One region of the Methylobacterium sp. 391_Methyba4 genome, then DNA from elsewhere that is predicted to be linked to it. Evidence: predicted binding sites of a transcription regulator. Region 1 holds the regulator's gene; each other region holds the start of a gene.

Region 1 (3,269 bases):
GATGCCGGCGACCACGAGGCCGCCGTACGAGATCCAGGCCCAGGCCGGCCCGTAGCGCTCCCGGATCAGCGCGCCGTGGCCGCGTCCGGTGGCGGTCCCGAGTCGCACCGTCAGCTCCTGGACGACGTACAGGATTGGCACCAGCAGGATCTGGAGGAGCAGGAGCGAATAGCCCCAGCGCGCCCCGCTCTGGGCCGCCGTGATGAGGCTTCCGACATCCGTATCGGCCAGCATCACCACGAGTCCGGGGCCTGCGGCCTTGAGGTAAGCGGACAGGCGAGGCAGGGAAGCGCTGGGCACGGCTCGGGAACAGTCCCGCGCACGGCCGGTTCCGGCGGGCGCCTGCGGCGTTTTCCCGGGGCAGGCGGGAGGGACATGTGATGGCGGAGAGCACGGATCGGGGCTCCGGCTGGAGCCTGCAGGCGACCGCCGTGCCCGACGGGGTGCGCCTGGAACTCGCCCTGGCCGACCTCGGCGGCGCGCCGGTCACCGCCGCGATCGTTCTCGACCGGGCGGAAGCCCGGGCCTTCGCCCGCGCCCTGCTCGCCGCCGCCGGCGACGCGGCGGAACGGACCTTCCCGAAGCCGGGCGCCTGACGGCGCGCCGCCGGTCGGTCAGCGGGCGAGACCGGGATTGCGGCCCGGCAGGCGGGGGACCACGGTGCCGCGCTTCTCGATCGGCGTGTCGCAGGCGTAGGCGAACTCGGTCTTCAGCGGATCGAACACGGTCTCGCCGGTGATCCGGCAATCCTCGCGCACGGTCTCGTCGAGATAGGCCCGGGCGGCGGTGCGGAAGCGCTTCACCCGGGTGGCGTTCGGCTCCGGATCGATCCGGGCCTCGCTCAGGTTGCAGCCGGTATATTCGCGCAGGGCGTTCGAGACGATCAGCATCCGGCGCATCTGCCGGTTGTCGTAGACCTCGTAGGGCTCCTTGCAGCCGATCGTCACCACCTGGGGGGTGAGCGCCACGTAGTTCCGCGAGATGTAGGAGAACCCGGTGGTGCAGCCGGCGAGGCCGAGGGCGGCGAGGCCGAGGGGCAGCAGAGCTGCGGGTCGTCGCATCCTCGTCATCCCAAGAGGGTCCCAGCCCGCGGCCCGGATCCGCCGCCTTCCCGGCGGGGCGCCGCGGTGCATTGAAACGGCTCCGCTTGCGCCGTCAATGCGTTTCTCGACCTTGCTCCCGCGAGCGCGGAGCGACGCGCCAAGCGTAGCGGTGCCGCCCTTGCGGAACACTTGCGGAACGTTTAACCTGTTCGTGATTTGTTTCAGAGACCGTCACGGGGCGGTCTGCCAAGCCGCGAGTCCCCCTTCGATGCTCACGCGCAAGCAGCTGGACCTCCTGCGTTTCATCCAGAGCCGGATGCAGGAATGCGGCGTCCCGCCGTCCTTCGACGAGATGAAGGACGCCCTCGACCTCAAGTCGAAATCCGGCATCCACCGGCTGATCACGGCCCTGGAGGAGCGCGGCTTCCTCCGGCGCCTGCCGAATCGGGCGCGCGCCATCGAGGTGATCCGCATTCCCGAGAGCCTGAGCCAGACGGTCCCATCTTCGGCCCCATCTTCGGCCCCGGCCGAGCCGCGCCGTTTCACCCCGAGCGTGGTCGAGGGCGGCAAGTCCAAGCAGCCGCCGGCCCCGGCCAGCACGCGGATGATCGATGACGCCGGTCGTGCCATTTCGATCCCGGTGATGGGCCGGATCGCCGCCGGTACGCCGGTCTCGGCGATCCAGAACCAAAGCCATGCCATCACCCTGTCGCCGGATTTCGTGGCCGGCGGCGAGCACTACGCCCTGGAGGTGCGCGGCGACTCGATGGTCGAGGCCGGCATCCTCGACGGCGACCTCGTGGTGATCCGCAAGCAGGACACGGCCAATACCGGCGACATCATCGTGGCGCTGATCGACGACGAGGAGGCGACGCTCAAGCGTCTGCGCCGCCGCGGCTCCTCGATCGCCCTGGAGGCCGCCAACCCGGCCTACGAGACGCGCGTCCTCGGGCCCGACCGGGTCCGGATCCAGGGCCGCCTCGTCAGCCTCGTCCGCCGCTACTGAAGCGGCTCGGCCGGCGCGTCGCCGGGGGCGAAGTCCCCGCCCGACGCATCGGTTTCCGGAGGCGTTGTCGCCCCGTCGTCAGAGGCGCGGGCCTCCGCGGAGGGCGCGGTGACCAATTGTGGCGGTCCCGGCCCGTGTCCCGAGCGTGGTCGCCAGGGCACGGCGCGGCCATCGGCCCGGGCGTGATGGGCGACGAAGCTCTCGCCATCGGACCTGAGGGCGACGGCGCCCTGGGCGGCCAGGACGCGCCGGTCGATCACCAGGGGGCCGGTGCAGGTCGGTGGGGCCACGAGGCCCGTGATCAGCACCGCGGCGCGGGCGCAATCCTCCGGGAAGGCCCGCCGGTCCCGGACCAGGGCGACCGCCCGTCCGTCCGGCAGGCGCGCGGTGCATCCGAGCCGATCACAGCGGCCGCTGCCCGATCGGACGATCAGTGCCCCGGCTCCCCGTCCGTCGCCGTCCGCCTTCAGCCATTGTTCGAGGACGAAGCCGGACGGGCTGCCGAGGGCCGCGAGCCGTCCGTCCGGCCCCCGCACCGCGGCCCCCGCACCCTGCCGATCGACATAGAGGTCGTAGCGGTCGGGTCGGGCCGCGACGACGAGTCCGAGCAGGATCGGCGGCACGGCGAGCCAGCGCAGGCGGGAGGCCGGTAACGTCGCGAGCAGCAGGCCCGCGGTCAGCAGGAACAGCGCCGCGGTGCCGAAGGCCGGTACGACCACGATGGCCCGCTCGAACCCGGCGATCCAATGGGAGACGGCGAGCATGCCCCCCACCGCCTGACCCATCAGCCACCAGATCGGGCGGTCGAGGGCGAAGGGATAGGCGAGGATCCCGATCACCGCGGAGGGCATCACCACGAGGGAGACGAGCGGCAGGGTCAGGGCGTTGCCGACGAGGCCGAAGGGCTGGATCGTCTGGAAATGGTAGGTGGCGAAGGGCGCGGTCGCGACCTGCGCCACCAGGGTCGTGGCCAGGGTCCCGGTGACCGCCGAGAGGCCGCTGCCGACGAGCCGACCGAGCCGGCCCGCCCCGGGGCGCACGAACAGCCGCCCGTCGATCAGCCGTGCGCAGGCGATCAGCCCGGCCACGGCGCCGAAGGACATCTGGAAGCTCGGGCCGAGCAGGCCCTCCGGCTCCCGGGCCAGGGCGATCAGCGCCGCGAGGGCGAGGTTGCGCATCGACAGGGCGGGCCGGTCCACCAGGATCGCGCCCAGCATGAT
Region 2 (3,269 bases), 1.9 Mb from region 1:
ATGTCCTTCTGGGGCTTGCGCGCCTCCTGGGCGGCGGTGGAGACCGCGTCGAAGCCGATGAAGGCGAAGAACACCACGCCGGCGCCGCGCAGGATGCCGCTGGCGCCGAAATGCCCGAAGGTGCCGTCGTTGTCGGGGATCAGCGGGCTCCAGTTCGCGGTGTCGACGTGGCCCCAGCCCAGTGCGATGAAGGCCACCACCACGGTGAGCTTCACCGCGACCATGATGTTGTTGAAGCGCGCCGATTCCTTGGTCCCGCGCATCAGCAAAATCGTGATCAGCGCCACGATCAGCACCGCCGGCAGGTTGAACAGAGCCGTCCCGCCGCCGTCGATCGGCGTGCCGGGCGCGTTCGCGAACTGGGCCGGGATCACGATCCCGACGGTCTTCAGGATGCTGATGACGTAGCCCGACCAGCCCACCGCCACGGTGGCGGCACCCATGGCGTATTCCAGGATCAGGTCCCAGCCGATGAGCCACGCGAAGAACTCGCCCAGCGTCGCGTAGGTGTAGGTGTAGCTCGACCCCGCCACCGGGATCAGCGCGGCCATCTCGGAGTAGCACAGGCCGACGAAGGCGCAGGCGATGCCGCCGAGCACGAAGGACAGCATGATCCCCGGTCCGGCATACTGGGCCGCCGCCGTGCCGGTGAGAACGAAGATGCCGGCGCCGATGATCGCCCCGATGCCCATCGCGGTGATCGAGAGGGCGCCGAGCGACTTCGAGAGCTGCTGCTCGCCCTCGCCGCTCTCGACGATGTCGTCGACCGATTTGCGCCCCATCAGGCCCGACGATTCCATTGCACCATCCTTCCAGGTCGAGCCGGGTCAGCCCGCTTCCACAGATGTAGAGTCGGCGAAATTTCTGCCGCGCTTCAAGTGTTGTAGAGGCGGACTGACCGACAACAACGAGGGCCGGCGCAAGATTCTGCCGGTCAGGCGCGTTCGATCCGGGCGATCAAGGGCCGGACCTTGAGGCGCGCCGCGAACGGGCCGCCGCTCCGCAGGGCCTCGCGCCGGACGACGTCCCCGGCCCGGGCCTGCCGGGCACCCATCACGCTCTCCAACCGGCCCACGAGCCGTTCGAGCCAGCCTGCGGCCGTACGGTGCAGGCGGCCGAGGGCCGTCTCCGGCCGCGCCGTCCCGACGAAGCGGTCGAGGGTGCGGATCCAGCCCTCGGCCGGAACGTCCCCGGCCTCAAGGCACAGGATCCAGTCCCGGCGAGCTGCGGCAGCGCCCGCGGCGTAGGGGTTGCCGCCCCGGTGCAGCACGAGCGTCGCGCCCGTGGCCTCCGCGACGGCCGCCACGGCTTCACTCTCGCTGCCCGAAACGATCACCGCGTCGCCGATGAGGCCGCCGGCCACGCCGGAGACCAGCACGCTGAGCGTGTCGGCCAAGCGATCGATCGCGTCCGGATCGGCCGGGTCGGCCAGATAGGTCACGGCGGAGAGCATGAGCGCGCGCATAGACGATTCTGCGCCGCCGTAAACCGCCCGGCCGCCGTCGGGCGGCCGTGTCGCTGTCCGGACAGGCGACAAAGCTGTGTCTGCCTGAAAAAGAGGCGTTCGGCCGACGGCTGTTCGCTCTATGTTCCGAGCGGGGTCGGGCAGGAGACGAGTCGCCATGGTGTCGATACCCGATGACGTCTCGGGCCGGCCCGCCCAGCGACTCGGCCCGAGCGGCGTGCCGCGGGATGCTCGGCGCGGGCGTGGTGCCACGGCCAATCCCACCGGCCGCCACGAGCCGGCCCGGCGGGAGACGTTCCACGAGGAGACCGGGATGGCGGACGCGCCGGCGCCCCTGCGCACGCAGGTCACCCCGGAGCGCTCCACGCGGATCATCGCCCGCAACAGCTCGCCCGACATCCCCTTCGACCGGTCGATCAACCCTTATCGGGGCTGCGAGCACGGCTGCATCTACTGCTACGCGCGCCCCACCCATGCCTGGCTCGGCCTGTCGCCGGGGCTCGACTTCGAGTCGCGGATCTTCACCAAGCCAGACGCCGCAAGGCTGCTGGCCCGCGAGATGGCCGCGCCGGGCTACCGGCCCGAGACGATCGCCCTCGGCACCGCCACGGATCCCTACCAGCCCGTCGAGCGCGCGCACCGGATCACCCGCGCGGTGCTGGAGGTGCTGCGGGACGCCCGACATCCCGTCAGCATCACCACCAAGTCGGACCTCGTGCTGCGCGACCTCGATATCCTGGCGGCGATGGCGGCGGACAATCTCGTGCTCGCGGCGATCTCGTTGCCGACACTGGATCCGGACCTCGCCCGCCGCCTCGACCCGCGGGCGCCGCGGCCGGACAAGCGGCTCGTGGCGATGCGCGCGCTGAGCGCGGCGGGGGTGCCCGTCATGGTCAACGTCTCGCCGATCATTCCCGGCCTGACCGATCACGAGATCGAATCGATCCTGGCCGAGGCGCGTGCGCACGGGGCGAGTCGCATCGGCCACGCGCTGCTGCGCCTCCCCGGCGAAGTCGCCGACCTCGTGGCCGACTGGTTCGCCGAGCACTATCCGGAGCGCAGGGCGCGGGCCTTCGCGCTCCTGCGGGAAGCCCGGGGCGGGCGCGAGAACGACCCGCGCTTCGGCCACCGCTTCCGCGGGGAGGGGGCCTACGCGGCGATGATCGGCCAGCGGGTCCGGCTCGCCGGCACGCGACTCGGCTTCGCCTTCGGGCGGATGGCGCTGAACCGGGAGTTCTTCCGCAGACCGGGGGCACAGTTGTCGCTGTTCTGAGACGGCGCGGCGTCGAGCCCGGCTGGCCAGGATCGTATGAGCGGAGCGCCTGCCGGGCCAGATGAATCCGCCGTCGGTGCAGCAGCTTATCGATCATCCATCTCCAATTCCGCTCGAAATGGCGACGTACCGCACTCGTTGCGTCAATCGGGACTTCGATTGCGCGAATACTCGGCTTGTTGACTCTAGGTTTAATCTTAATTGCCAAAATACATATTTCGATTGAGTCTTGAATTCGAGGTTGACAGCAAAGATCTTTTGTCATCTATGAAGTCGTTTTCTAGATTTTCATTGAGAAGGACTTACGGTTTGTCTCGATATTTCAGATTTTCAATAGGATCGATTATCGGAGTAGTATCGCTGAGTATGGGAGTAATGCTGCTTGCCGTGCGTACAGACACGCTCCTGAGCACTGTGGAGCACGCGCGAGAGGGGCAGCGCGTCGTCACGCTCACGCGGGTCAGCCGCACGCTGCTCCGGTCGGTGATCGCGACCCGCATGGCGCGGGGCATCGTTCAGAAGGTCCTGGCC
Region 3 (3,269 bases), 2.1 Mb from region 1:
GGCCGGCTCGAACCGGAAGATGAACGTCCCGGCCGGGTCGGCGGCGAAGTCCGACAGGCCGCGCGCCTTGGCCAGCGCCTGGGCCAGGGTGATGCCGTCGGCCTGGAACGGCAGCTCGGTGCTGTTGCCCAGCGCGCCCACCGCGATGAAGGTCTGCGGGTCGCGCACCAGGGTGAGTACGTCGTTGGGTCGCAGGTAGATGTTCTCCTTGGGGTTCGACACCACCGTGGTCAGCGGCACGGTCGCGGTCACCGGGCCGCGCGAGAGCCGCACGAAGGTCTCGTTGACCGGCGCGCGGTTGCCGCCGGCGGCGGCGATGACGTCGAGGATGCGGTCGCCGTGGCCCGAGAGCGGCAGGCGGGCGCCGGCGGCGCCCTCGCCGGTGACGGTCACCGCCTGGCTGATCGGCCGGGTGACCGAGACCAGCACCTGCGGCTGGATGGCCTTGCCGGCGAGTTCGTTCTCGATGAGCGCCTGGACGTCCTGGGTGCGGCGGCCGGCGACCTTGATGCGGCCGGCATAGGGCACCGAGATGGCGCCGTCGCGCCCGACGGGCTGCTCGGGGATGAGGGCGGACTTGGAGCCCGCCGAGAAGCGGTCGGCCACCAGCGGCCCGGAGAACAGGCCGCCCGACCCGGCTTCCCAGATCGAGACCGAGACCATGTCGCCGACGCCGATCACCGGCTCCGAGGAGGGACGGTGGTCGCCGAAGGAGGCGAGCAGGCTGTCCAGCGGCCGGCCGCGCAGGGCTTCGACCACCGAGGGCGTGACGTCGATGATCTCGTAGCGGGCGAGCAGGCCGCCGTCGGCGGTGGCCACCTCCGCCCCCGCCTGGATCGCGCTCGCCGTCGGACCCGCCGCGGGCAGGTACGTGCAGCCCGACATCGCCGTGACGGCGAGCAGGACAAGGGGAAGTTTGCGCATCCAGATGTTGCCCATCGGTATTGCCGAGCCCGTGCCTAGCCCATGGCGGCCCAGGTGTCCGTAGCGGGTGAGCCACACTCCGGCCGGCACGGCCAAGACTGCGAAGTCATCCTCGTTAAGCACAGCTTTTTCGGGGCATAGAGACGACGAATGCCGGGCGTTCGCCCGCGGTCGCAATATCGAGATACAAATCCGGACGTCATCAGCGGCCGCACATTGGCCGTTCCAGCCCAATGGCCGACAATCCCGCGACCGATCGGCTCAATTTCCCTGCGTGACTGCCGCGGTGATGTCGCCGTAGACGACGCTGACGCGGGACACGTAGTACCGGATGCTGCCGACGGCGACGAGGAAGATCATGCCGCCGAGCAGGGCGTATTCCATTGCCGTGGATCCGTGGACGTCGCGGGCGAACCGTACGGCCTCGGCACGAATCCGATCCGTCAAGCCGAACGCCGTCCGCACCTGTACCGCACGCCGTCCTGCTTCGCCGCCGCCCGGCTCATCCATGGTCGAACGTGCCTTCTCAGTCCCGCTGCCCGCGCGGCCTCACGCGCTGCATGGGGGATAACCTCTCGCCATTGCCGCCGGCTTAACGAGGTGTTCGAAACAGGCCACCTTGTCCATTCCGGCCGGGATACGCCGCCCGGACGTAGACGGCGACGGGCGCGCCCGGGGGAAACGCGCCCGGCTTGGCTCAGGCGTGGCCGGCCTTATGGCGAAGGTCGTCGATCCGCTTCGAGGCTTCGGCCTTGTCGAGGTCAGGGTCGAACGCCGCCGGCTCCTTGGCCTCTTCCGAGAGCGTCTTCAGATAGGAAGCCTGCGCGCCGGTCATCGGCTCGCCGCCAGTCGTCCACTGATCCGGGTCCTTGATCTGGTTCGACACGTCCTTCGGGTCGGTCTTGGGGTTCTCCGTAGCGTCCTGATTCGATCCGGTACCCCGGCCGGCCTTCGGTGTTGCCTTCGCGGTTGTGCTAGCCATGCGACTCATGTTCCCTAAATGTTCGGCGTCTGCGGGGTGAACGCGCCCGGCCGCGCCGCGGTTCCTGCGGGCGCCGCAGCCCGTTTGCATCCCCGGCGATCTTCCCTTCTGGAAACCCGCTCCTATTGATGTGAGGGGCAGCGCCCCGACGCGCCTCGGAGCCAGGGTGGTCCGGATGACGTCCCAATCGGAGCCGGCGCCGGATGCCGGAACGGCCGCCGCCGGTCAGGTGCTCGTTGTCATGGGCGTCTCGGGTTCCGGGAAGAGCACCGTGGCGGCGCTGATCGCCGAGACGCTTGGCTGGATCTTCGCGGACGGCGACAGCTTTCACACGCCGGAGCACGTGGCGAAGATGCATGCGGGCCTCGCCCTCGACGATGCGGATCGCGCGCCCTGGCTGGCCCGGATTGCGACTTGGATCCAGCAGCGCCTCGACGCTGGCGAGTCGGGCGTGGTGGCCTGTTCGGCCCTCCGCCGCGCGTACCGGGACGTTCTCACCCGCGGGAGCCAGCGGGTTCGCCTCGTCTATCTGGACGGCGACCGGACCCTGATCGCGCAGCGCCTCGCCGAGCGGCAGGGCCATTTCATGCCGCCGCGTCTCTTGGACAGCCAGTTTGCGGCCCTGGAGATCCCGGGGGCCGATGAACACCCGATCACGGTCGGCATCCGCGAATCGCCCGAGGCCATTGCCGACCGGGTGGTCGCGGAACTCGCGGCCGAAATGCGCCGGGATACGGTTGGGAAGTGAGCGGATGATTGCAGGATCCGGCAAGGCTTCGGGAATCGCCCTGGTGATCTCGGACGTCGATGGAACCCTGGTGACCGGCGACAAGCGCCTGACCGAGGCGACGGTCACGGCCGTCCGGCGGCTGAGAGCGGCAGGCATCGGCTTCAGCATCGCCTCGGCCCGGCCGCCGATCGGGCTGCGGAACCTGGTCGCCGAACTCGAGCTCGACCTGCCGATGGGGGCGTTCAACGGCGCGAGCGTCGTGCGGCCGGACCTCTCGACCATCGAGGAACGGACCATCCCCGAGGCGGCGGCCCGGTCGGCCCTCGACCGGCTGTTGGCCGAGGGACTGGACGTCTGGGTCTTCGCCGAGGGGGCGTGGTGGCTGCGCGACCCGGAGGGTCCCTATGCCGACCTCGAACGCCGCACGATCGGCGCGGAGCCCCGCGTCGTCGCCGATCTCGGCCCACTCATGGGGAGCGCAGCCAAGATCGTCGGCGTCAGCCGCGACCACGCCCATCTGGCAGCCTGCGAAGCCCGGATCGGGGCGGCCCTGGCCGGTCAAGCCACCATCCACCGTTCGCAGAAATACTACCTCGACGTGACGCCACCCCATCTCGACAAGGGGCGATTCGT

Evidence for each region. The regulator LexA, encoded in region 1, represses DNA repair genes until DNA is damaged. The targets are predictions, from matches to a motif close to TGTTCNNNNTGTGTTCNG.
Region 2: P9K36_RS21195 (PA0069 family radical SAM protein) is a predicted target of LexA. The motif match lies at 1,577-1,594, and genes of this name have one in related genera.
Region 3: P9K36_RS21755 (DUF3072 domain-containing protein) is a predicted target of LexA. The motif match lies at 1,915-1,932, and genes of this name have one in related genera.

What each region holds. Positions count from the first base shown of each region.
Region 1 is NZ_CP121475.1:2,572,437-2,575,705, forward strand. It holds gene P9K36_RS11935 (divalent metal cation transporter) at 1-300, opposite strand, end outside; gene P9K36_RS11940 (hypothetical protein) at 381-596, shown strand; gene P9K36_RS11945 (hypothetical protein) at 615-1,061, opposite strand; gene lexA (transcriptional repressor LexA) at 1,312-2,049, shown strand; gene P9K36_RS11955 (ComEC/Rec2 family competence protein) at 2,043-3,269, opposite strand, start outside.
Region 2 is NZ_CP121475.1:4,517,051-4,520,319, reverse strand. It holds gene P9K36_RS21205 (amino acid permease) at 1-800, opposite strand, end outside; gene P9K36_RS21200 (hypothetical protein) at 935-1,465, opposite strand; gene P9K36_RS21195 (PA0069 family radical SAM protein) at 1,623-2,738, shown strand; gene P9K36_RS21190 (methyl-accepting chemotaxis protein) at 3,126-3,269, shown strand, end outside.
Region 3 is NZ_CP121475.1:4,635,165-4,638,433, forward strand. It holds gene P9K36_RS21745 (polysaccharide biosynthesis/export family protein) at 1-924, opposite strand, end outside; gene P9K36_RS21750 (hypothetical protein) at 1,186-1,434, opposite strand; gene P9K36_RS21755 (DUF3072 domain-containing protein) at 1,622-1,906, opposite strand; gene P9K36_RS21760 (gluconokinase) at 2,082-2,654, shown strand; gene P9K36_RS21765 (Cof-type HAD-IIB family hydrolase) at 2,659-3,269, shown strand, end outside.